DNA from 3 places in the Cupriavidus sp. 09_S30 genome. Region 3 is predicted to be linked to each of the others. Evidence: predicted binding sites of a transcription regulator. Region 3 holds the regulator's gene; each other region holds the start of a gene.
What was found. The regulator sigma-54, encoded in region 3, starts transcription at its own class of promoters, with help from an activator protein. The targets are predictions, from matches to a motif close to TGGCANGNAANCTGCTTT.
Positions count from the first base shown of each region.

Region 1: the regulator sigma-54 is predicted to act here: its motif matches at 5,670-5,687, upstream of AC1Z3O_RS25355 (ammonium transporter).
Region 2: the regulator sigma-54 is predicted to act here: its motif matches at 2,655-2,672, upstream of AC1Z3O_RS27840 (methanol/ethanol family PQQ-dependent dehydrogenase).

Region 1 is NZ_JBXOWI010000002.1:1,151,646-1,159,186, forward strand. It holds gene mdoH (glucans biosynthesis glucosyltransferase MdoH) at 1-1,140, shown strand, start outside; gene AC1Z3O_RS25340 (hypothetical protein) at 1,258-1,848, opposite strand; gene AC1Z3O_RS25345 (Bcr/CflA family multidrug efflux MFS transporter) at 2,175-3,386, shown strand; gene AC1Z3O_RS25350 (mechanosensitive ion channel family protein) at 3,427-4,284, opposite strand; gene AC1Z3O_RS25355 (ammonium transporter) at 4,394-5,638, opposite strand; partial or broken gene AC1Z3O_RS25360 (HU family DNA-binding protein) at 6,207-6,489, shown strand; gene AC1Z3O_RS25365 (acyl-CoA thioesterase) at 6,659-7,144, shown strand; gene AC1Z3O_RS25370 (CreA family protein) at 7,160-7,541, shown strand, end outside.
Region 2 is NZ_JBXOWI010000002.1:1,719,194-1,726,734, forward strand. It holds gene AC1Z3O_RS27835 (pentapeptide repeat-containing protein) at 1-519, opposite strand, end outside; gene AC1Z3O_RS27840 (methanol/ethanol family PQQ-dependent dehydrogenase) at 634-2,556, opposite strand; gene adh (aldehyde dehydrogenase) at 3,015-4,535, shown strand; gene AC1Z3O_RS27850 (DUF779 domain-containing protein) at 4,636-5,040, shown strand; gene AC1Z3O_RS27855 (tripartite tricarboxylate transporter substrate binding protein) at 5,042-6,073, shown strand; gene AC1Z3O_RS27860 (quinoprotein dehydrogenase-associated SoxYZ-like carrier) at 6,070-6,954, shown strand; gene AC1Z3O_RS27865 (quinoprotein relay system zinc metallohydrolase 1) at 6,951-7,541, shown strand, end outside.
Region 3 is NZ_JBXOWI010000001.1:3,439,127-3,446,667, forward strand. It holds gene AC1Z3O_RS16070 (monovalent cation:proton antiporter family protein) at 1-1,810, opposite strand, end outside; gene AC1Z3O_RS16075 (KpsF/GutQ family sugar-phosphate isomerase) at 1,961-2,944, shown strand; gene lptC (LPS export ABC transporter periplasmic protein LptC) at 2,961-3,590, shown strand; gene lptA (lipopolysaccharide transport periplasmic protein LptA) at 3,648-4,277, shown strand; gene lptB (LPS export ABC transporter ATP-binding protein) at 4,303-5,091, shown strand; gene AC1Z3O_RS16095 (RNA polymerase factor sigma-54) at 5,202-6,677, shown strand; gene hpf (ribosome hibernation-promoting factor, HPF/YfiA family) at 6,727-7,077, shown strand; gene ptsN (PTS IIA-like nitrogen regulatory protein PtsN) at 7,489-7,541, shown strand, end outside.

The DNA of each region.
Region 1 (7,541 bases), on a different contig from region 3:
TACGACCTGGCCGGTTCCTACGAGGAACTGCCGCCCAACCTGCTCGACGAACTCAAGCGCGACCGGCGCTGGTGCCAGGGCAACCTGATGAATTTCCGCCTGTGGATGAAACAGGGCTTCCATGCCGTGCACCGCGCGGTGTTCCTGACGGGCATGATGGCCTATGCCTCGGCGCCGCTGTGGCTGTTGTTCCTGTTGTTGTCCACGGCGCTGCTCGCCAAGCATGAGCTGGTGCCGCCCGAGTATTTCACCCAGCCTTACCAGCTGTTCCCGATCTGGCCGGAGTGGCATCCGGAAAAGGCCCTGGCGTTGTTCTCCGCGACGGCGACCCTGCTGTTCCTGCCCAAGTTGGCCAGTGTCTTTCTGCTGATGCGCCAGGCGCAGGGCTATGGTGGACGCATGGCGCTGCTGGCAAGCATGGTGATGGAGGTGGTGCTGTCGGCGCTGCTGGCGCCGGTGCGCATGCTGTTCCATACCAAGTTCGTGGTGGCCGCCTATAGCGGCTGGGGTATCACCTGGAAATCGCCCCCGCGCGAGGACGCGCAGACCAGCTGGGGCGAGGCTGCGCGCCGCCATGGCTGGCACACGCTGCTGGGCCTGGGCTGGGGGGCGCTGGTGTTCCGGCTCAACCCCTCCTTCATCTGGTGGCTGCTGCCCATTGTCGGTTCGCTGGCCCTGTCGATTCCGCTTTCGGTGTTCCTGTCGCGCGTTTCATTGGGCCGTGCCCTGCGCCGTGCGAATCTCTTCGTCATTCCGGAAGAGGTCAGCGTGCCGCGCGAGATGCAAGACACGCAGCGCTACGTCGAAACGGCGCATGCCGGCCCCGATTTCGTCGACGCGGTGGTCGACCCGGTGACCAACGCGCTGATGTGTGCCACCGGCACGGCGCGTCCGATCCAGCCCGAGGCCGCGCATGCACGGTATGAAGACTTGCTGCAGCAGGCGCTGACTAGCGGTCCGGCGGCACTGACGCCTGCGCAGAAGCTGCTGCTGCTGGGCAACCCGCTTGCGCTGGCGCGCCTGCATGCGCTGGTCTGGGGTTCGCCGCTGGCGCACGAAAGCTGGAAGCGCACGCGCGCCGTGGCGCAGCGCGTGGCCGACAACGTCGTACCGCTGCGTCCGCTTGCCGCACTGGCCTGAACTCAGGGGAGAGCGCCACATGGCGGCGCGGCGCGCATCGCGTGACCAGGCCGCCGGCCCCGGGAGGGGCCTTCGGCGCCCGCGCCGCATAGGCGCCGGACCTTCAGCACCGGACCTTCAGCGCTGGGTCGTCGCGCAGATCGGCGCGTTGATATAGACGTCGCCCACGCGGCGTTCGCCCCGTTCGTTGCGCGTCATATAGCGGAACATCATGCTGATGCCCAGCTTGGTCAGGATTTCCACATCCCGGTTTGCACAGATATTACGCTGCAGTGGCGCGGCGTAGTTCACTTCGAAGCTGGCGAGATCCAGCATCGGGCCGCGGTAGTTGACCAGCTCGAGCTGGAACAGCACATGCTTGCCCGGCACGGTCTGGCAGCGGCGCAAGCGGGTTTCCGTATCGATATCGATCGGCAATGCATCGTTGAGCTGACGGCAGGCGCGGGCCAGCACGCTGTCCGGGCGATTGGTGTTGCGCAGCAGTTCAGGGATGCCAGCCGCCCCCGTGTTCTGTCCCGTTGCCGCCCCCTTGAGCATGCGTGCCAGCGGTTCGGCCTCGTCCGGCGCAGCCGCAGCGGGCGGCTGGGCAGGCTGGGCCTGGGCTCTTGATGCGGCGGGTGCCGCCGCAGCAGGCGGCGTCCATGGCAGCAGCGCCAGCGAAGCGGCCTGGCCGAGCAGAGCGAGGAGCGGCGTTAGTCGTGTTCTCATGCAGAAAAACGTTGCCCGGACCAGGCCATGGCCGGCAACCGCTGGCCATGCTTGTCTGGCCTGCGGTCGTCGGCCGCAGCCTCGTCGACAGGCCGCATTGTACCCTTCCCCCCGGCTGCCGTGAAAGCCGCACCACACATGGAATCGGCGCAAGCGGAGCGGGGCCGTGCAGCGTATGGCGGGAGGCCGCCGCGGCATGGCCCTCGCGCGGGCAGCAGCGGCGCGCGGGCCGACTTCGTTATGCTGTGCAACAATTGCGGCTTCGCGCCCCGGCGGGCGAGTCCGCGCCGCCAGGGTAAAGGCATTCCGGGAACCCTCAAACGCTCATGACGTCATCCGCAAGCGCGCAGCAGTCCTCGCGCTTTCCGCTTTGGCTGCTGGTCTGCGCCTCGCTCACGGCGCTCGGCCCCCTGTCCATCGATATGTACCTGCCGAGCTTCCCGGCGCTGTCCGCCGACCTCGGTGTCGACATCGGCCGGGTGCAGCTCACCCTCGGCACCTTCCTCGTGGGCCTGGCCCTCGGCCAGGCCTTCTATGGGCCGATCAGCGACCGCTTTGGCCGCAAGCCGCCGCTGTACGCCGGGCTGGGCCTCTATGCGCTGGCCGCGGCCGGCTGCGCCCTTGCACGCGATGTCGAGGCGTTGATGTTGTTCCGCTTCCTGCAGGCGCTCGGCGGTTGCGCCGGCATGGTGGTGGCGCGCGCGGTGGTTCGTGATCGCCTGTCCGCGCACGAATCGGCGCGCGCCTTTTCTTCGCTGATGCTGGTCATGGGACTGGCGCCGATCCTGGCACCGATTCTCGGCGGCTTCGTCCTGCAGACGCTCGGATGGCGCGCCATCTTCTGGGTGCTGGTCGCCGCCAGCCTGTCCATCCTGCTGCTGGTGCATCTGCGCATGGAGGAGTCGCTGGATCCGGCGCGTGCCGTGCCGTTGCGGCTAGGCCATGTACTTGCCAGCTACGGCGAACTGCTGCGCGATCGCGAGTTTCTTGGCTATTCGCTGGCGGCCGGCTTTGCGCAGGCAGGCATGTTTGCCTATATCGCCGGTTCGCCCTTCGTGCTGATCGAGCTGCACGGCATCGCACCCTCGCATTATGGTTTCATCTTCGGCGCCAACGCCTTCGGGCTGATCGCGATGTCGCAGTTCAACGCGCGGCTGGTGCGCCGTCATGCGCTGGACAGGGTGTTGCGCGGTGCCCTGTGCGTGCCCTGCGTGGCGGGGCTGGGGCTGGCCGCCGCCGGCCTGGCGGGCTGGGCCACGCTGCCGGTCCTGCTGGGTGGCTTCTTCCTGTTCATCGCGGCACTGGGTTGCGTCCTGCCCAATGCCTCCGCCCTGTCGCTGGCGCACCAGGGGCATCGCGCCGGCACCGCCTCCGCACTGATGGGCACGCTGCAGTTCTCGCTGGGCACGCTGGCCGGCGCCGCCGTCAGCCTGTGGCATGAGGGCAGCGCGCTGCCGCTGGCAGCCGTGATGGGTGTGTGCGGGGTCGGCGCCGTGGCGATGCGCGCCTACGGCAGCAGCGGGGTGTCGCGGGGTTGACGCACCGGAACGACGCGGCGAGGGCCGCCCCCCGCGCCCTTCAGGCCGCGTGCGCGGTTGCGCCAGCGGCGCCGGCCGCGCCGTTCTGCACCACCACCATCTGCGCGGGCATCGGGGCGGCGAATCCGGCCTGGCCGAAGGTTTCGCGAATCACGCGGTTGGTGTCGAAATAGACCTGCCAGTAGTGATCGTTGTTGCAGTAGGGCCGCACCGCCAGCACCGGGCCCACCAGCGTGAATTCCAGGATTTCCACGTCCACGGCCGGCTTGTCCAGCACATTGGGAATGGCGCCGATGCGCTCCTTGAGCAGGATGGCCGCGGCCGCCGGATCGGTGCTGCCGGCAAGCTGGGCCTTCAGCTCGACTCTGCGATAGGGGTTGGCGGTGAAGTTCTGGATGGTGTCGGAGAAGATCTTGTTGTTGCCGACCACGGTGAGCACATTGTCGGGGGCGTCGAGCACGGTCGAGAACAGGCCGATCTCCTTGACGGTGCCTGTGATCCCGGCCACCGTGACGAAGTCGCCCACCTTGAAAGGACGCAGCACGATCAGGAAGGCGCCCGCCGCGAAGTTCGCCATCAGGCCGGACCAGGCCATGCCGATGGCCACGCCGGCCGCCGCGATCAGGGCGGCGAAGGTGGTGGTCTGGATGCCGAAATAGCCGAGGATGCCGATCACCAGCACCACGTTCAGCGTGATGGTGACGATGGAGCCGACGTAGCGCAGCAGCGTCGGATCGACCTTCTGCCTGGACAGCGAGCCCTGGACCATGCGGACGACAAAATGGATCAGCCAGCGGCCGATGATCCAGAAGGCGAGGGCGGCGAGAATCTTGACGCCGAATTCGGTAGCGTAGGTGGTGACCGTTTCCTGGAACTTCGTCAGCGTTGCGGTTTCCATTTGCTTGTTCTCCCGGCTGGCTCGACAGAGGTCGATCGCGGATCGACGGATCGTTGCCCGCGGCGGCGGTGCCACCGCACGGGCAAAAATCATTATTGCGCTGCCAAAATCAGAAGTTCAAGCAAACAATGGTGAAGCGTCTGAACGGGTCTACCAGCTTGGTCTCGCGTTCGGCGGTGGCCGAGATGCGGTGCAGGGAGAGGTCGGCGCCGTTGAATTCCGCCTCGGGATCCAGGCGGATGCCGACCACTTTCTTCAGCGTGCCGTAGACCACGGTGCCGCCGACCAACGCCACCACGATGCCCAGCACCGTGCCGATCGATTGGGCGCCCAGGGAAACCCCGCCGAGGCCGCCCAGCGCGTGGCTGCCGAAGATGCCTGCGGCGATGCCGCCCCAGGCCCCGCACAAACCGTGCAAGGGCCATACGCCGAGCACATCGTCGATATGCCATTTGTTCTGGGCGAGCGTGAACACGTGGACGAACAGCACGCCCGCGACAGCGCCGGTGGCCAGTGCGCCGAGCGGGTGCATCAGGTCCGAGCCCGCGCAGACCGCGACCAGGCCGGCCAGCGGGCCGTTGTAGGCAAAGCCCGGGTCGTTGCGCCCAGCCCACCAGGCCGCGAGGGTGCCGCCAACCATGGCCATCAGGGAGTTGATGGCTACCAGCCCGCTGATCTTGTCAATGGTCTGCGCGCTCATCACGTTGAAGCCGAACCAGCCCACCGCCAGCACCCAGGCGCCCAGCGCGAGAAACGGGATGTTCGAGGGGGGATGCGCGCTGATGCGGCCATCTTTCTGATAGCGGCCGCGCCGCGCGCCAAGCAGCAGCACGGCGGGCAGGGCGATCCAGCCGCCCACCGCATGGACCACGACGGAGCCGGCGAAATCGTGGAAGGGCGCGCCGGTCAGCGAGGTGATCCAGTCCTGGACGCCGAAGCGGTGATTCCAGGCAATGCCCTCGAAAAAGGGGTAGATGAAGCCGACCAGCACGAATGTCGCCATCAATTGGGGATTGAAACGCGAGCGCTCGGCGATGCCGCCCGAGATAATCGCCGGAATGGCCGCGGCAAAGGTGGCAAGGAAGAAGAATTTCACCAGTTCATGGCCGTTCCGCTGTGCCAGTACATCGGCGCCGGCCATGAAATTCACGCCATAGGCCACCGTATAGCCAATGAAGAAATAGGCAATGGTGGAGACCGCGAAATCCACCAGGATTTTGACCAGCGCATTGACTTGATTCTTCTTGCGCACGGTGCCCAGTTCGAGAAATGCAAAACCGGCGTGCATGGCGAGCACCATGATCGCGCCGAGCAGGATGAACAGGGCGTCGGTGCCGCTCTTCAAGTTGTCCATGAAACCCTCGTGCTCAAAATAGGCGCATGGGTATGCAAAAAGCGTTCCAAGATGGGGCTGGATGCGCAGCGTCATGGTGCGTGCGCACTGTTCTGGTGGGGGGGCGTGGCGGATTTCGGCTGGCATCAGGCCAATATCAGGCCCTTGGGCGGCGCCGCCACTGCGCGGGCGAGGCGCCGGCGGGCAACTTGTCGCGCCGGCGTGTGCACCGATGCGGGGCGATGCGCCAGAAGGAGGCGGCAGGGCCTGCCGTCGTGATCGGATTCGGTGCAATGCACCACATTGGTGTGCCGGCGGGCTCGGCCGGGCAGGGACCGATGGCGAGGCAGCGGGTTCGGGGAATGCCGGCGATTACAGTTGTTTACATTGGAGGGGTTGGGAGGACCCGTCTGCATGCCCGTCAAATCCCCCGCAAGGCCTGTCGGCGAAGGATTTGCGGGTTTTTTCGTTGCGTCGGTGCCACTGGGGATTGCTCTGAGCGCGAAGGGCAGATTAGACTGCGCCGATCGGTGATCCGCCGCCTGGCGGGGGAGTAGCCGGTCAAGACGACCAACAAGGGAAATCAGCCATGAATAAAGGTGAACTGGTATCTGCCATCGCCGCGGACGCGGAACTGAGCAATGCTGCCGCAGAACGCGCGCTGAATGCGGCGCTGGACAATATCAAGAAAGCCGTCTCCAAGGGTGACTCGGTGACGCTGGTGGGCTTCGGCAGCTTCAGTCTCGGGCAAGCGCGCCGCGCGTACCGGCCGCAACCCGCGCACCGGCGAGACCATCAAGATTCCGGCTGCGAAGACCGTCAAGTTCGCCGCAGGCCAAGGTTTCAAGGACGCCGTGAACAAGAAGAAGTAAGTCGTCCGAGGTAGGTGCTTCGCGACTGAGCGGCCTTCGGGGCCGCTTTTTATTTGATGGCGCGCATCGCCGCGTCGCCGTGTCATAGCCGGGAAAGGGTTCCGCGGTAAACTGCCCGCACCGGCCACGCCCGCGGGGCGCCGGCCTTTCCTTGGTACCAGGTTGCATCATGAACGAACTCCCCCACCAGCTTTCCATGACCGTGCTGATGACGCCGGACATGGCCAACTTCTCCGGCAATGTGCACGGAGGCACGATCCTGAAGTATCTGGACATGGTGGCCTACGCCTGCGCCAGCCGCTACGCCGGGCGCTACGTGGTGACACTGTCGGTGGACCAGGTCACCTTCCGCCAGCCTATCCACGTGGGCGAGCTGGTGACCTTTCTCGCCGCGGTCAATTACACCGGGCGCAGCTCGATGGAAATCGGCATCAAGGTGGTGACCGAGAACATCCGCAGCAAGCTGGTGCGCCATACCAATAGCTGCTATTTCACCATGGTGGCCGTCGACGACGAGGGCAAGCCGGCCGAGGTGCCGCCGCTGGAGCCGCGTGACAACGTGGAGCGCGAGCGCTTCGCCGCCGCGCAGCAGCGCCGGGCACTGCGCCAGGAGATGGAGACGCGCCAGCATCAGATCAAGGGTTCGGCGAGCTGAGGACGGGGGAAGGCGATGCGCATCACCATAACCGCGCTGGCGGCCTGCTGCCTGCTCCAGGCTGCCGCGGCGCATGCCGAGGAGATCGGCAGCGTCAGTACCAATTTCCGCATGACGGGCTCCGACAAGGTCGTGATCGAAGCCTATGACGACCCCCAGGTGGACGGTATCACCTGCTACGTGTCACGCGCGCGTACCGGCGGCATCAAGGGCTCGCTCGGCATGGCCGAAGATCCGCCCGAGGCGTCGATCGCCTGCCGGCAGGTGGGGCCGATCGCGTTCAAGGGGCCGCTGCGGCAGCAGGACAATGTCTTCTCGGAACGCATGTCCATGCTGTTCAAGACCCTGCACGTGATCCGTGCGGTGGACCGCAAGCGCAATACCCTGGTCTACCTGA
Region 2 (7,541 bases), on a different contig from region 3:
TTCCAAGGTGGCGTCCTTGAAGTTCACCGTGACGAACTTGGTTTCCTGCAGGTTGGCGTCGGCCAGCGTGGCGCCGGCGAACCAGGCGAACTGCGCCCGCGCCGCCTCCAGGTTGGCGGCCGTCAGGTCGGCGCCGCTGAAATCCGCGCGCATGATGCGGCCGAACTCCAGGTCGGCGCCGACCAGCTTGGCATTGCGGAAGGACGCCGCCGGCGCGTTGACCTTGCTCATGCGCGCGCCGGTCAGGTCGGCGCCGTCGAGGATGGCGCCCGCCAGGTTGGCCGCGCGCAGGTCGGCGCGCGCCAGCTTGGCGCCGCGCAGGTCGGCGCCGGCCAGGTTCGCGCCGGCCAGGTCGGCATGGCGCAGGTCGGCGCCCGGGCAGCGGGCATGCGGCCAGATGCCGCAGCCATTGATGACCTGCGGCGTGACGGTCTGCGGCTGCGCCTGCGCAAGGGGGGCGGCGAGCCAGCCAGCCGCCGCGGCCAGGGCGAGCGCCGCGTGGCGCGTGGAAAATCGCATCGGAAGCTCCAGGAAGCAGGTGGCGAAGGAAGGCGCCGCGCGCGGGGCGCGCGGCGTCCGGCGAAGCAGCCCGGCGCGCCACCGCAACGGCGGCGCGCCGGCGGAACACGGCGCTCAGAGGCGCGCCGTCTTCGTCTGCTTGGTCTGCTTGGCCTGCTTCGGCAGCTTGAACACCCACATCGAGCCGCCCTGCGTCACCTGCTTGGTCAGCTCGGCCATGTCGCCACCCCACAGCGGCACTGCGCCGCCGTAGCCGGACTGCACGCCGATGTACTGCTCGCCGTCCATCTCCCAGGTGATCGGCACCGAAACCACGCCCGAGCCGGTCTGGAAGCGCCACAGCTCCTTGCCGGTCTTGGCGTCGAAGGCCTTCATGAAGCCGTCCGAGGTGCCGGTGAAGAGCAGGCCGCCGGCGGTGGTCAAGGTGCCGGCCCACAGCGGGAACTTCTCCTTGTGCTCCCAGGCGATCTTGCCGGTCTTGGGGTCGATCGCGCGCAGGATGCCGACGTGGTCGTCGAACAGGCGCTTGATGCGGAAGCCCTGGCCGAGGTATGCCGAGCCCGGCTTGTAGCTCAGGTGCTCGGTCCAGTAGTCCATCGCCCAGTGGTTGGCGGGGATGTAGAACAGTCCGGTGTCGGGGCTGTAGGACATCGGGTGCCAGTTGGTGCCGCCCAGGAAGGGCGGCGAGACGAAGATGCTTTCGCCCTTGTCCTCACCGTCCTTGGGCAGCGGCGGCCGGTTGTTCTTCTCGATCGGCTTGCCGGTCTTCAGGTCGAAGCCCGAAGCCCAGGTGATGCCGTCGACGAAGGGCCAGGCACCGATCAGCGAGGTCGGCTTGTTCGGGTAGCCGGCGCCGGTGGCCAGCTTCTCGCGGTCGGTGACGAAGAAGAAGCCGTTGCGGTCGGCGTGGGCCGAGGCCTTGATCTGCTTGCCGGTCTTGGCGTCCTTGTACTCGAACAGGATCACCGAGTTGTTGCCCGAGAAGTCCCACGCATCGTTGGGCGTATGCTGGAAGAAGCCCTTGAGCTCGCCGGTGCTGGCATCGACGTAGGCCTGGCCCGAGGTGAACAGGCTGTCCCAGTTGCGCGGATCGTCGCCCTTGGCGGTGCGCTTCCAGGTGTTCCACGGCGCCGGGTTGCCCGCTCCGATGACGATGGTGTTGGTGTCCACGTCGAAGGAGGCGCTCTGCCAGGGCGCGCCGCCGCCATGGCTCCAGGCCTCGACCTTGCCGGTCGGCGACTCGGGATCGGCCGGCCACGACGGCGCCTTGGGGTCGCCGGTAGGCGTGCTGTCCTTGCCGTCCAGCCGGCCCATATGGCCTTCGACCAGCGGGCGCGCCCACACTTCCTTGCCGGTGTCGGGATCACGCGCGAAAAGCCAGCCCACCACGCCGAACTCGTCGCCCGACGAACCATGCACCAGCAGCACGCGGCCGGTGCGCTGGTCCTTGACGATGCTCGGCGCGCCGGTCATGGTGTAGCCCACCTTGTGGTCGCCGAATTTCTCCTTCCATACCACCTTGCCGGTCTTGCGATCGAGCGCGACCACGGCCGCGTCCAGCGTGCCGAAGAAGATCTTGTCGCCGTATATGGCAGCGCCGCGGTTGACCACGTCGCAGCACGGGCGGATGTCGTTGGGCAGGCGGTGCTCGTAGGCCCAGAGCTGCTTGCCGGTGCGCGCGTCGATGGCATAGAAGCGCGAGTAGGACGCCGTGATGTAGATCACGCCGTCGCGCACCAGGGCCTGGCCTTCCTGGCCGCGCTGCTTCTCGCCGCCGAAGGAGAAGGACCACGCAGGCACCAGCTGCCCCACGGTGCTGGCGTTGACCTGCTTGAGCGGGCTGTAGCGCTGGGCCTTGACGCCAAGGCCGTAGGTCAGCACGTCGCCAGGGGTCTTGTCGTCGTTGAGGATGTCCTCCCAGGTCACGTCGCCGGCTGCCGCCTCGGCGACGCCGACCGTGGCGCCGAATGCGAGGGCGGCGGTGGTCAGCGCGACCAGGGTCTTGAGCACGGGGCCCGTGGATTGCTGTGGCTTCATGGTTGCAATGTCTCCCTTCTTCTTAGTGGAATGAACCGGTGGGTGCGCCGCGGCACGGGGGATGGCACCGGCGCGCGACGCATTGGCCGCTGCAACGCCTTGCAATCGCCGTGCCAATGCCGCGTGGGCCGCACTTGCGCATTCCCGCCGCCCGGCGCGCGGCGCACTGTTCAAATCCTCAACAGCGCCGGTGGCGCAACGATCCGCCACGCAACAACGGCACAGCATGACCGGTGCCAGGCAAGGGCGCGCCAGCCCGCGCAGCCATCCGGGCACACCTGCAAAGCCGCTTCACGCACGGCAAACCGCACGACAAAGGGCACGCCGTCTCCGCACAAACCCTTAGCCTGATGCAACGACTCGACCTCTGGCATGGCACTTGCGCTACCTGCCGCGGACCCGGCGCACCGCGCCTGGAGACCGGACATCTCGAACCATCGAACCATCAGGAGACAGTCATGAACCACGCCGAAATGAAGTTCCTCGACATGGAATTCCCCTACAAGGCCAGCTATGACAACTACATCGGCGGCAAGTGGGTGCCGCCGCTGTCGGGCCAGTACTTCGACAATCTCTCGCCCGTCACCGGCCAAGCCTTCTGCAAGATCGCGCGCTCCAATGCCGATGATGTGGAACTGGCGCTGGATGCCGCGCACGCCGCCAAGACCGCCTGGGGCCGCACCTCGCCGGCCGAGCGCGCCAACGTCCTGAACCGCATCGCGGACCGCATGGAGGCCAACCTCAAGCGCCTGGCCGTGGCTGAGACCATCGACAACGGCAAGCCGCTGCGCGAGACCATGGCGGCCGACCTGCCGCTGGCCATCGACCACTTCCGCTATTTCGCCGGCGCCATCCGCGCCCAGGAAGGCGGCATCTCCGAGATCGACCACGACACCGTCGCCTACCACTTCCACGAGCCGCTGGGCGTGGTCGGCCAGATCATCCCGTGGAACTTCCCGCTGCTGATGGCCACCTGGAAGCTGGCACCGGCGCTGGCCGCGGGCAACTGCGTGGTGCTCAAGCCGGCCGAGCAGACCCCGGCGTCGATCCTGGTGCTGATGGAGATCATCGGCGACCTGCTGCCGCCGGGCGTGCTCAACGTGGTCAACGGCTTCGGCCTGGAGGCCGGCAAGCCGCTGGCCTCGAACAAGCGCATCGCCAAGATCGCCTTCACCGGCGAGACCACCACCGGCCGCCTGATCATGCAGTACGCCTCGCAGAACCTGATCCCGGTCACGCTGGAGCTAGGCGGCAAGAGCCCCAACATCTTCTTCGCCGACGTGCTGGACAAGGACGACGCCTTCTTCGACAAGGCGCTCGAAGGCTTCGCCATGTTCGCGCTGAACCAGGGCGAGGTCTGCACCTGCCCGTCGCGTGCGCTGATCCAGGAATCGGTCTACGACCGCTTCATGGAACGCGCCATCAAGCGCGTGGAAGCCATCAAGCAGGGCCACCCGCTCGATGTCTCCACCATGATCGGCGCACAGGCCTCGCAGGAGCAGCTGGAGAAGATCCTGTCCTACATCGACCTGGGCAAGCAGGAGGGTGCAGAGCTGCTGACCGGCGGTGTGCGCAACCAGCTCGGCGGCTCGCTGGACCAGGGCTACTACGTCAAGCCCACGGTCTTCCGCGGCCACAACAAGATGCGCATCTTCCAGGAAGAAATCTTCGGGCCGGTGGTGTCGGTGACCACCTTCAAGACCGAGGAGGAGGCGCTCGAGATCGCCAACGACACGCTGTACGGCCTGGGCGCCGGCGTCTGGACCCGCGACGGCACGCGCGCCTACCGCTTCGGCCGTGAGATCCAGGCCGGCCGCGTGTGGACCAACTGCTACCACGCCTATCCGGCGCACGCGGCCTTCGGTGGCTACAAGCAGTCCGGCATCGGCCGCGAGAACCACAAGATGATGCTGGACCACTACCAGCAGACCAAGAACCTGCTGGTCAGCTACAGCCCGAACGCGCTCGGCTTCTTCTGATCCCGGTCCTTCGGTTCTCCTCTGCTGACTGGGTGCCCGCCCCCGGCACCCGCTTTGCCGGCCGCCGCCCGCGGCGGCCGGGTTTTCCTTCTTGCGCACCATGTCCGACACCACACTGCCCGCCCGCGTGACCGCGACCGACGCCGCCCTAGCGCTGATCGCCCGCCTCGCGCGCGACCACGGCCCCATCCTCTTCCACCAGTCCGGCGGCTGCTGCGACGGCAGCGCGCCGATGTGCTTCCCGCGCGGGGAGTTCCTCGTCGGCGGCGGCGACGTCAAGCTGGGCGAGATCGGCGGCGCGCCCTTCTACATGGGCGAGGCGCAGTTCGAGTACTGGCAGCACACCCAGCTCATCATCGACGTGGTGCCCGGCAACGGCGGCATGTTCTCGATGGAGCGCGCCACCGGCATGCGCTTCCTGACCCGCTCGCGGCTGTTCACCGACGAAGAGTGCGCACTGCTGGCAAGCCATCCGCCGCAGCGCGCTTCCATGGACTTCCAATGACATGGGCGCTCACGCCACGCTGCTCACGCTCCGCCTCGCGCGCCTGTTCGCGCCTCTGTTCGCGCGTCTGTTCGTCCTCGTGGCCCTGCTAGTGCTCGCCGGCCCCGCGCGGGCGGACGCACGCCCGGACTATCCCGCGCGCCCGCTAACGCTGATCGTGCCCTGGCCCGCGGGCGGCGCCACCGATATCTCCATGCGCATCCTGGCCGAGCTGGCCGGGCGTGACCTTGGCCAGCCCATCGTGGTGGAGAACCGGCCCGGCGCCGGCGGCACCCTGGTGGCCGGCCTGCTCGCCGCCGCCGCGCCCGACGGCTACACCCTCGGCCAGCTCCCGCCCACCGTGTACCGCTTGCCGCACCAGCAGCGCACCAGCTGGCAGCCGCTGCGGGACCTGCAGCCGGTGCTGCTGATCTCCGGCTACACCTTCGGCGTGGTGGTGCCGGCCGACAGCCCCTTCCGCAGCTTCGACGACCTGCTGGACTGGGCCGCCGCTCACCCGGGCCGGCTCACGGTGGGCTCCACCGGCGTTGGCACCACCGCCCACCTGGCCATGGAAGACGTGCTGGGCCGGCGCGGCATCCCCTATGTGCATGTGCCCTACCGCGGCACCGCCGACCAGATGCTGGCGGTCGCCAACGGCTCGCTGATGGCCGGCGTCAATTCCACCGGCTTCGCTCCCTTCATCGAAAGCGGCAAGATGCGCCTGCTCGCCATCTTCAGCGAGAAACGCTCGCCGCGCTGGCCCGAGGTACCCACCATGACCGAGCTGGGCTTTCCCGGCGCCGTGCATACCGCGCCCTACGGCATCGCCGTGCCGCGCGGCACCGATGCACGCATCGTCAAGCGCCTGCACGACGCCTTCCTGCGCGCCATGCGCGCGCCCGCCCACCTGGCCGAGCTGGCCAAGTACGACCAGTCCCTGTCCTACCTGGACACCGCGCACTACGACGCGTACACGCGCGAACTGTGGCAGCAGGAGCGTCGCATGGCCGAGCGTCTCGGCACGGCGGCGGGCAAGGAGCAGGCGCGATGATGGCGGCCTTCGCTTCCTCCGGCCGGTTCGGCCGCCTCGGCGCCTTGCGTACATGGGCCGCCCGCGTTTCGTCCGGCCCCCCGGCCGCGCGGCTGCCGGTCCGGCTGCGCGGCGCGCTGGCTGCGCTACTGCTGCCGATCGCTGCCCTCGCCACCCTTGCCGCCCCGCCCGCCTGCGCACAGGGCAAGGACCCGCTCGGCTCGCCTCAGTGGCCCGCCATCTGGCGCGACGTGCTCGGTGGCGAGGCCGTGGTGTTCGACGCACGGGTCAAGGTCAGCGGCCCTGCCTTCGCCGAAGACGCGATGCACGTGCCGATCGCCTTCGATGCCAGCGCGCTCGGCCAGGTCCGGCGCATCGTCGTCGCCGTCGACCGCAATCCGATCCGCAAGGTGCTGGAGTTCGAGCCCGGCGCGCTGCGCCCGGCCCTAACCTTCCGCTTCAAGCAGGAACAGGCTTCGCCGGTGCGCGTGGCCGCGCAGACCGAGGACGGGGTGTGGCACGTGGGCGGCGTGCTGGTCAATGCCGCCGGCGGCGGCTGCACCGTGCCCGGCGACACGCGCCGCGACGGCTCCTGGGAGACCACGCTGAACCGGGTCGAGGCACGCGTGTTTCCCGGTCGCGCGCCGGGCACTGCGCGGCTGCGCCTGCGCGTGATGCACCCCATGGATACCGGCCTGGTGGCCGGCATCCCCGCCTTCCATATCGAGCGGCTGGCCATCGGCGAGCCCGGCGCGGCGCCGCTGGCCGTGCTGCGGCTGTACGAGCCGGTCAGCGAGAACCCGGTGTTCTCGCTCGACCTGCCGGCCTGGCCCCGCACCGGCACCATGGTCACGGGACAGGACAACAACGGCAACCGCATCGCCGCGCGGGTGGCGCTATGAAGACAACATTGCGAGCACGCCTCGCCCGGCTCGCCGCCGCGGCTGTCCTCGCCGGCTTCGCCCTGCACGGCGCCGCGCAGAGCAACTACCGGCTCGCCCCGCGCCAGCTCGCGGCCGACACCTGGGTGATCGAAGGCGAGAACGCCGACTTCTCCCCCGCCAACGGCTGCAACATCATCAACACCGCCTTCATCGACACCGGCGACGGCGTGGTGGTCATCAATACCGGCCCGTCGGCGCGCTACGGACAGCAGCAGCGGCAGGCCATCGCCGCCGTCACGCCGGCGCCGGTGCGCATGGTGCTGAACCTGAACCTGCACCCTGACCACTTCTTCGGCAACCAGGCCTATGGCGACGTCCCCGTGCGCGCCCTGCCCGGCACCATCGCCGGCGCCGCGCGCGAGGGCGAGGCCTATGCGGACAACCTCTACCGCCTGTGCGGCAGCTGGATGCAGGGCACCCAGCCGGCGCCGGCCACCGTGCCCGCCCAAGCGGGCCGCATCACCCAGGGCCGCCACGTGCTGGAGCTGATCCGCTTCGACGGGCACACCAGCGACGACCTGGTGCTGCTCGACCGCACCACCGGC
Region 3 (7,541 bases):
CGAGCCGGCGCCCCACCGAGCTCGCCTGCATGCCGAGCGAAATCGATCGCAGGCGCACCGAGTCGCGCTCCACCATGTCTTCCTCGTCATCGCGCCCATGGAAATAGCCGCGCAGCAGGCTGTAGCGCGCATCGCGCGCCTGCTGCACACCGCGCACGACACGGCGCATCGGCACGCCCAGCAGCACCAGGGCGTGCGAGGCCAGCATCAGGCTGCCCTCGATGATCTCGGGCACCACTTCCGTCGCACCTGCCTTCTGCAGCGCGTCGAGCTCGGAATCGTCGACGGTACGCACGATGACCGGCAGCCCCGGCTCCAGTTCCTGGACATGGTGCAGCACACGCAGCGCCGACGGCGTGTTGGCATAGGTGACGATCAGCGCCGCCGCGCGGTGGATACCTGCCGCGATCAGCGCTTCGCGCCGGCCGGCGTCGCCGTAGACCACCGTCTCGCCCGCGCCCGCCGCCTCGCGCACCCGGTCCGGGTCGAGGTCGAGCGCCACGTAGGCGATGCCTTCGCGCTCGAGCATGCGCGCCAGGTTCTGCCCGCTGCGGCCGTAGCCGCAGATGATGGCGTGCTTCTCGGTCTGCAGGCTCTGCGCCGCAATGCGCGTCATATTGAGCGACTGCAGCAGCCATTCGTTGGCCGCGAAGCGCAGCACGATGGCATCGCTGTACTGGATCAGGAAGGGCGCGGCGAGCATCGACAGCAGCATGGACGCCAGGATCACCTGGACCAGCACGGGATCGACCAGGTTCTGCCCCCCGATCTGGTTGAGCAGCACGAAGCCGAACTCGCCCGCCTGCGCCAGGCCCAGGCCGGTGCGCATGGCCACCCCCTGGCGCGAGCCGAAGGCACGCGCCAGCAAGGCGATCAGCACGAACTTGAAGAGGATGGGCAGCACCAGCAGCAACAGCACCAGCCAGATGTGGTCGAGCACCACGCGCACATTGAGCAGCATGCCGATGGTGACGAAGAACAGCCCGAGCAGCACGTCGCGGAAGGGCTTGATGTCCTCCTCCACCTGGTGCCGGTACGGCGTCTCGGAAATCAGCATGCCGCCGATGAAGGCGCCCAGCGCCATCGACAGGCCGAGCCGCTCGGTCAGCGCCGCCATGCCCAGCGTGACCAGCAGCAGGTTCAGCATGAACAGTTCCTGCGAGCGGCGCGCCGCCACCACGTGGAACCAGCGGCTCATCAGGTTCTTGCCGACGAAGAAGATCAGGCTCAGCGCCACCACGATCTTCACCGCCGCCAGCATCAGCGCGGCCGCCATGTCGCCCGGGTTGCGCGACAGCGCGGGAATGACGATCAGCAGCGGCACCACCGCCAGGTCCTGGAACAGCAGCACGCTGATGATGTTGCGCCCGTGTTCGGTCTCCAGCTCCATGCGCTCGGACAGCATCTTGGAGACGATGGCGGTGGACGACATGGCAAGGGCGCCGCCGATGGCGATCGACGCTTGCCAGCTCAGGTGGAACAGCCAGTTGAACAGCAGGCTGGCGGGCACCACCGCCAGCATCGTCAGCACCACCTGCGAGCCGCCGAGGCCGAACACCAGCCGCCGCATCGCGTGCAGCTTGCCGAGGCTGAACTCCAGCCCGATCGAGAACATCAGGAAGACCACGCCGAACTCGGCCAGGTACTGGATCTGCCCCGAATCGCCGGCCAGCCCGAGCGCGTTCGGCCCGATCAGGATGCCCACCGCCAGGTAGCCCAGCATGGGTGGCAGTTGCAGCATACGGAAGGCGACCACGCCGAACACGGCAGCGGCCAGCAGCACCAGGGTGAGTTCCAGCGGAGAATGCATCGAGAGGCTCAGGGTGGGCCGGCCTGGCGCACAGGCCGCCCCTCGCGGGCCGCCCGCCGACGGGACGCGGCAAGCGCGGTTGCCGCCCGGAAACGCCCCCCGGCTGGGGCGGGCCAGACGCCATCGCATTCGTTGGTATACTTCGTCGCCATGATAGCTAATTTCGATGCCGATCGAGCACTTAAGCTCGCTCGCAATACCCTGCAAATCGAGGCCGACGCCGTGGCGGCCCTGTCCGCCCGCCTGACCGACGAGTTCGCGCGCGCGGTGCAGCTCATCCTGCATTGCAGCGGCCGCGTCGTCGTTTCCGGCATCGGCAAGTCCGGCCATATCGGACGCAAGGTGGCCGCCACGCTGGCCTCCACCGGCACGCCGGCCTTCTTCGTGCATCCGGCCGAGGCCAGCCATGGCGACCTCGGCATGGTCACCCGCGACGACGTGCTGGTCGCCTTCTCCAATTCCGGCGAGACGGGTGAGCTGCTCGCCATCCTCCCGATCGTCAAGCGCATCGGCGCCAAGCTGATCTCCATCACCGGCAACCAGGCGTCCACGCTGGCCAAGCTGGCCGACGTGCACCTGGACGCCGGCGTCGAGAAGGAAGCCTGCCCGCTGAACCTGGCGCCGACTGCCAGCACCACCGCGGCGCTGGCCCTGGGCGACGCGCTGGCGGTGGCTGTGCTGGATGCACGCGGCTTCGGTGAGGAAGACTTCGCCCGCTCGCACCCGGGCGGCGCGCTGGGCCGCAAGCTGCTGACCCATGTGCGCGATGTGATGCGCAGCGGCAATGCCGTGCCCGAGGTGCGCGAGACCACACCGCTGGCGCAGGCGCTGATGGAGATCACGCGCAAGGGCATGGCCATGACGGCCGTGGTCGACGCGGACGGCCGCGCGGTGGGCGTCTTCACCGACGGCGACCTGCGCCGCCTGCTGGAAACGCCCCGCGACTGGAAGACCGTGCCGATCGCCGAAGTGATGCACCGCAGCCCGCGCAGCATCGGCCCCGACCGCCTGGCAGTCGAGGCCGTGCAGCTGATGGAGGCCAATCGCATCAACCAGCTGCTGGTAGTGGACGATGACGGACGCCTGGTCGGCGCGCTGCACATCCACGACCTGACGCGTGCCAAAGTCATCTGAGGCAGGACGCGCGACCATGCAGTCCATTCTGTCTTCCCTCAGCCGGCTCGCGATGCGCGCCCTGCCCATGCTGCTGATGGCGCTGGTGGCAGGCAGCACCTTCTGGCTGGTGCAGATCAACTCGCCGCGCGAGAAGGTGGCCGGCCCGCAAGTCAAGCGCCACGAGCCGGACTACTACATGGATCGCTTCTCCGCCACCGAGCTGGACGAAAGCGGCAACACCAAGCTGCGCTTCAATGGCGACAAGATGGTCCACTATGATGACGACCAGACCTACGCGTTCACCCTGCCGGCGATGCGCGCCTACCAGCCCGGGCGCCCGCCGGTGAGCGGCCGCGCGGACCGCGGCAAGATGAATGCGGACGGCTCCATCATCGACCTGTACGACAATGGCTTCGTCATCCGCTCCCAGGGCGCCGACCCGAAACAGGACCCGAAGATGACCGCCGCCTCGGAATACTTCCGGATCCTCGTCAACGACGATATCGTCAAGACGGACAAGCCGGTACAGCTGACGCGCGGCGCATCCGAGATGACAGCCAACGGCCTGATCTTCAACAACGTCACGCGCGAAGTACAATTGCTCGGCAACGTGCGCGGCACGATCATCACCGCGCCGCGCGCCGCGGACGCGCCGAAATCCTAAGCAATGCAACCGCGCGCGGAGCCCTGCTCCCGCCGTACTCTCCTTCGACTCGCCATCATGATTCCTGCCTTGACGACGTGGTTCCGCGCCCGTACCGCGCCCGCCCTGCTGGCCGCGGCCGCGGCGCTCTGCCTGGCGCCCGCTGCCCACGCCGAACGTGCCGACCGTGACAAGCCGCTGGTGCTGGAGGCCGACAACGCCAGCTACGACGACGTGAAGCAGGTCTACACGCTGACCGGCAACGTCGTGCTGACCAAGGGCACCATGGTGCTGAAATCGGACGCCGCCGAGCTGCGCACCGACGCCGAGGGCTACCAGTTCGCGATCGCTACGGCCAGCCCGGGCAAGCTCGCCTACATCCGCCAGAAGCGCGACAACGTCGACGAATACATCGACGGCTGGGGCGACCGCATCGAGTACGACGGCAAGCAGGGCATCTCCAAGCTGATCGGCCAGGCCCGCATGGCGCGGCTGGCCGGCGCCAAGCAGGTCGACGAGATCCGCGGGGCTGTCATCACCTACGACAGCAACAAGGAGTACTACACCGCCACCGGCGGCGGCGACAACAGCACGGCCGGCAGCCCGTCCGGGCGCGTGCGCGCGGTGCTTTCGCCGCGCCAGCCGGCCAGCGCGCCGGCCGCCGCGCCGCTCCAGCTCAAGCCCGCGCCCGCGCCGTCGAAGTCCTGAACCCCTGCCTTACCAGTCTGCCCTCATGACCGATACCCAGTTCGCCCCCGCCACCGCCGCCGCCCAGCTCGCGGAGGGCAGCACGCTGACGGTGCGCCACCTGAAGAAGCGCTACGGCTCGCGCACGGTGGTCAAGGACGTCTCGCTCGACGTCAAGAGCGGCGAAGTGGTCGGCCTGCTCGGCCCCAACGGCGCCGGCAAGACCACCTCCTTCTACATGATCGTGGGCCTGGTGGCGCTGGACGAGGGCGACATCGTGCTCGACGGCCTGCACCTGAGCGGCCTGGCCATCCACGAGCGCGCGCGCATGGGCCTGTCCTACCTGCCCCAGGAAGCCTCGGTCTTCCGCAAGCTCAACGTCGAGGAGAACATCCGCGCCGTGCTGGAGCTGCAGGTGGTGAACGGCAAGCCGCTGTCGCGCGAGGAGATCGACCGCCGCCTCGTCGGACTGCTGGACGACCTGCAGATCACGCACCTGCGCGAAAACCCCGCACTGTCGCTGTCGGGCGGCGAGCGCCGCCGCGTGGAAATCGCGCGGGCGCTGGCCTCTTCGCCGCGCTTCATCCTGCTCGACGAACCCTTCGCGGGCGTGGACCCGATCGCGGTGGGCGAGATCCAGCGCATCGTGAGCTTCCTGAAGGCACGCAACATCGGCGTACTGATCACCGATCACAACGTGCGCGAAACGCTGGGCATCTGCGACCACGCCTACATCATCAGCGAAGGGGCAGTGCTGGCCCAAGGACGGCCCCAGGAAATCATCGCCAACGAGTCGGTGCGCCGGGTCTACCTGGGCGAGAATTTCCGCATGTGACGGGGTGGCCTCGCGCCACCGATGCACGCCGATGTCCACCGTCTACGGCACGGCAAAAGCGATAGCAATTTTCGTTCCATAGCCATGCGGATGGGCATAGAATAGGCCGCATGAAACCGTCGCTTCAGCTCCGCCTCTCCCAGCATCTTGCCCTCACCCCACAGCTTCAGCAGTCGATCCGGCTGCTGCAGCTTTCCACGCTGGAATTGCAGCAGGAAGTCGAGCAGGCGCTGATCGAGAACCCCCTGCTGGAGCGCGAGAACGACTGGATCGAAAGCCCGCTGCGCGTGGCGGCCGATGGCAGCATCAATGTGCAGAGCGCGCCCGCGCCGGCCCCGGCAGATGGCCAGGGCAACGGCGAGGCACGCGCCGACGAAGCCGGCGGCGATGAAGACCGCTACGGCGATGGCGCCGACGACTACGGCAACGACTGGAGCCTGGACGATTTCGCACGCCGCCCCCAGGGCGACGAAGACGAAAAGGCACCGCTGCAACTGCGCGATGCCGATCCGACGCTGCGCGAGCACCTGATGGAGCAACTCGCGCCGCTGAAAATCTCCGCGCGCGACAAGGGCCTCGCCATCTTCCTGATCGAATCGCTGGACGACGACGGCTACCTCAGCGCCACGCTGCAGGAAATCTGCGAAGAACTGCCTGAAGAACTGGCCTTCGAGATCGAGGAAGTGCAGGCCATGCTTGCGCTGCTGCAGAGCTTCGACCCACCGGGCGTGGGCGCGCGCAATGCCGCCGAATGCCTGGCGCTGCAGTTGCGCCGCCTGTCGCATCCGCAGCGCGAACTGGCGCTGGTGATCGTCACCCGCCACCTCGAGCTGCTGGCCGCGCGCGACTACACCCGGCTGAAGAAGGCACTGCAGGTAGACGAGGCAGCGCTGAAGGCCGCGCACGAACTGATCCGCTCGCTCGCGCCCTATCCCGGCCATGCCTACAATCGCCCTCAGGCTGACTTCGTCGTGCCCGACGTGTTCGTGCGCAAGAGCGGCGGCGGCTGGATCGCACAACTGAATCCCGACGTGATGCCGCGCCTGCGCATCAATGACATGTACGCGCAGATCCTGCGTGGCGCCAAGGGGGAATCGGGCGCTGCCGGCCTGCAGCAGAAGCTGCAGGAAGCGCGCTGGCTGATCAAGAACATCCAGCAGCGTTTCGACACGATCCTGCGCGTCTCGCAGGCAATTGTCGAGCGTCAAAGGAACTTCTTCAGCCACGGTGAAATCGCCATGCGCCCCTTGGTTTTGCGGGAGATTGCCGATACACTGGGATTACACGAGTCAACCATCTCTCGGGTGACGACAAACAAATACATGGCCACCCCAATGGGCACGTTCGAGCTGAAGTACTTCTTCGGCAGCCATGTGTCCACGGAAACGGGTGGTGCAGCTTCATCAACGGCAATTCGAGCCCTGATAAAGCAACTGATAGGAGCCGAGGACCCTAAGAACCCTTTGTCCGACAGCCGAATTGCCGAATTGCTGGGCGATCAGGGCTTCGTCGTAGCGCGCCGAACGGTTGCCAAGTACCGCGAAGCTCTCAAAATCCCCGCAGTCAATCTCCGCAAGTCTTTGTAGCCGAGCCGCATCGCCTGCCTGGTGCGGCTCTTTCAGAAGGAGAAGCGCTATGAACTTCAAGATCAGTGGACACCACCTGGACATCACGCCGCCTCTGCGTGAGTACGTGGAAACGAAGCTGGAGCGTATCGTCAGGCATTTCGATCAAGTCATTGGCGTAAGCGTGCTGCTCTCTGTCGACAATCACAAGGAAAAGGACCGGCGCCAGTACGCGGAAATCAATCTGCACCTGCGGGGCAAGGACATCTTCGTCGAAGCCCACCACGAGGACCTGTACGCGGCCATCGACGCCCTCGTCGACAAGCTGGACCGCCAGGTCATCCGCTACAAGGACCGCGTGCAAAGTCACGACCGCGAATCTGTGAAGTACCAGATGGCCGCGGCGCAGATGCAACAATAAAACAATCAGCCTTGAGGCCGTCATCCGGCCTACCTGCACAAAGGCCTGACCACGAACCGCGCATTCTGCGCGGTTTTTTGCTTTCTGGGCCACCGCCGGTGCGCGGACCGCACGCGCCTCGGGGAGTACGCAAGCGGCTCCGCGCGGTGTATGCTCTCCAATACATGAACTGCTGCAACCGTCACGCTCGCCTGCTCGCTGCGCTTGCAGCAGGAAAGGCGCTGGCCAGCCAGCCCGATGGGGCGGCCGGTTGCGCATCGCACAAGGCGACGTGCGGGCTGCTCTATAATTGGCCGGATGCTCCGCATACCGGCGCCCGACCGGCGGAGCGAGCGGATACTCCGCTTCTTTGCCCCCCCGGCCGGACGCAAGGCGCACCGGCCCGCTTATTGGAATTCCTGCGCATCTGCCATGAATCGTTTGGCCAAATTGCTGCCACCCGGCAACATCAATCTCGACGTCAG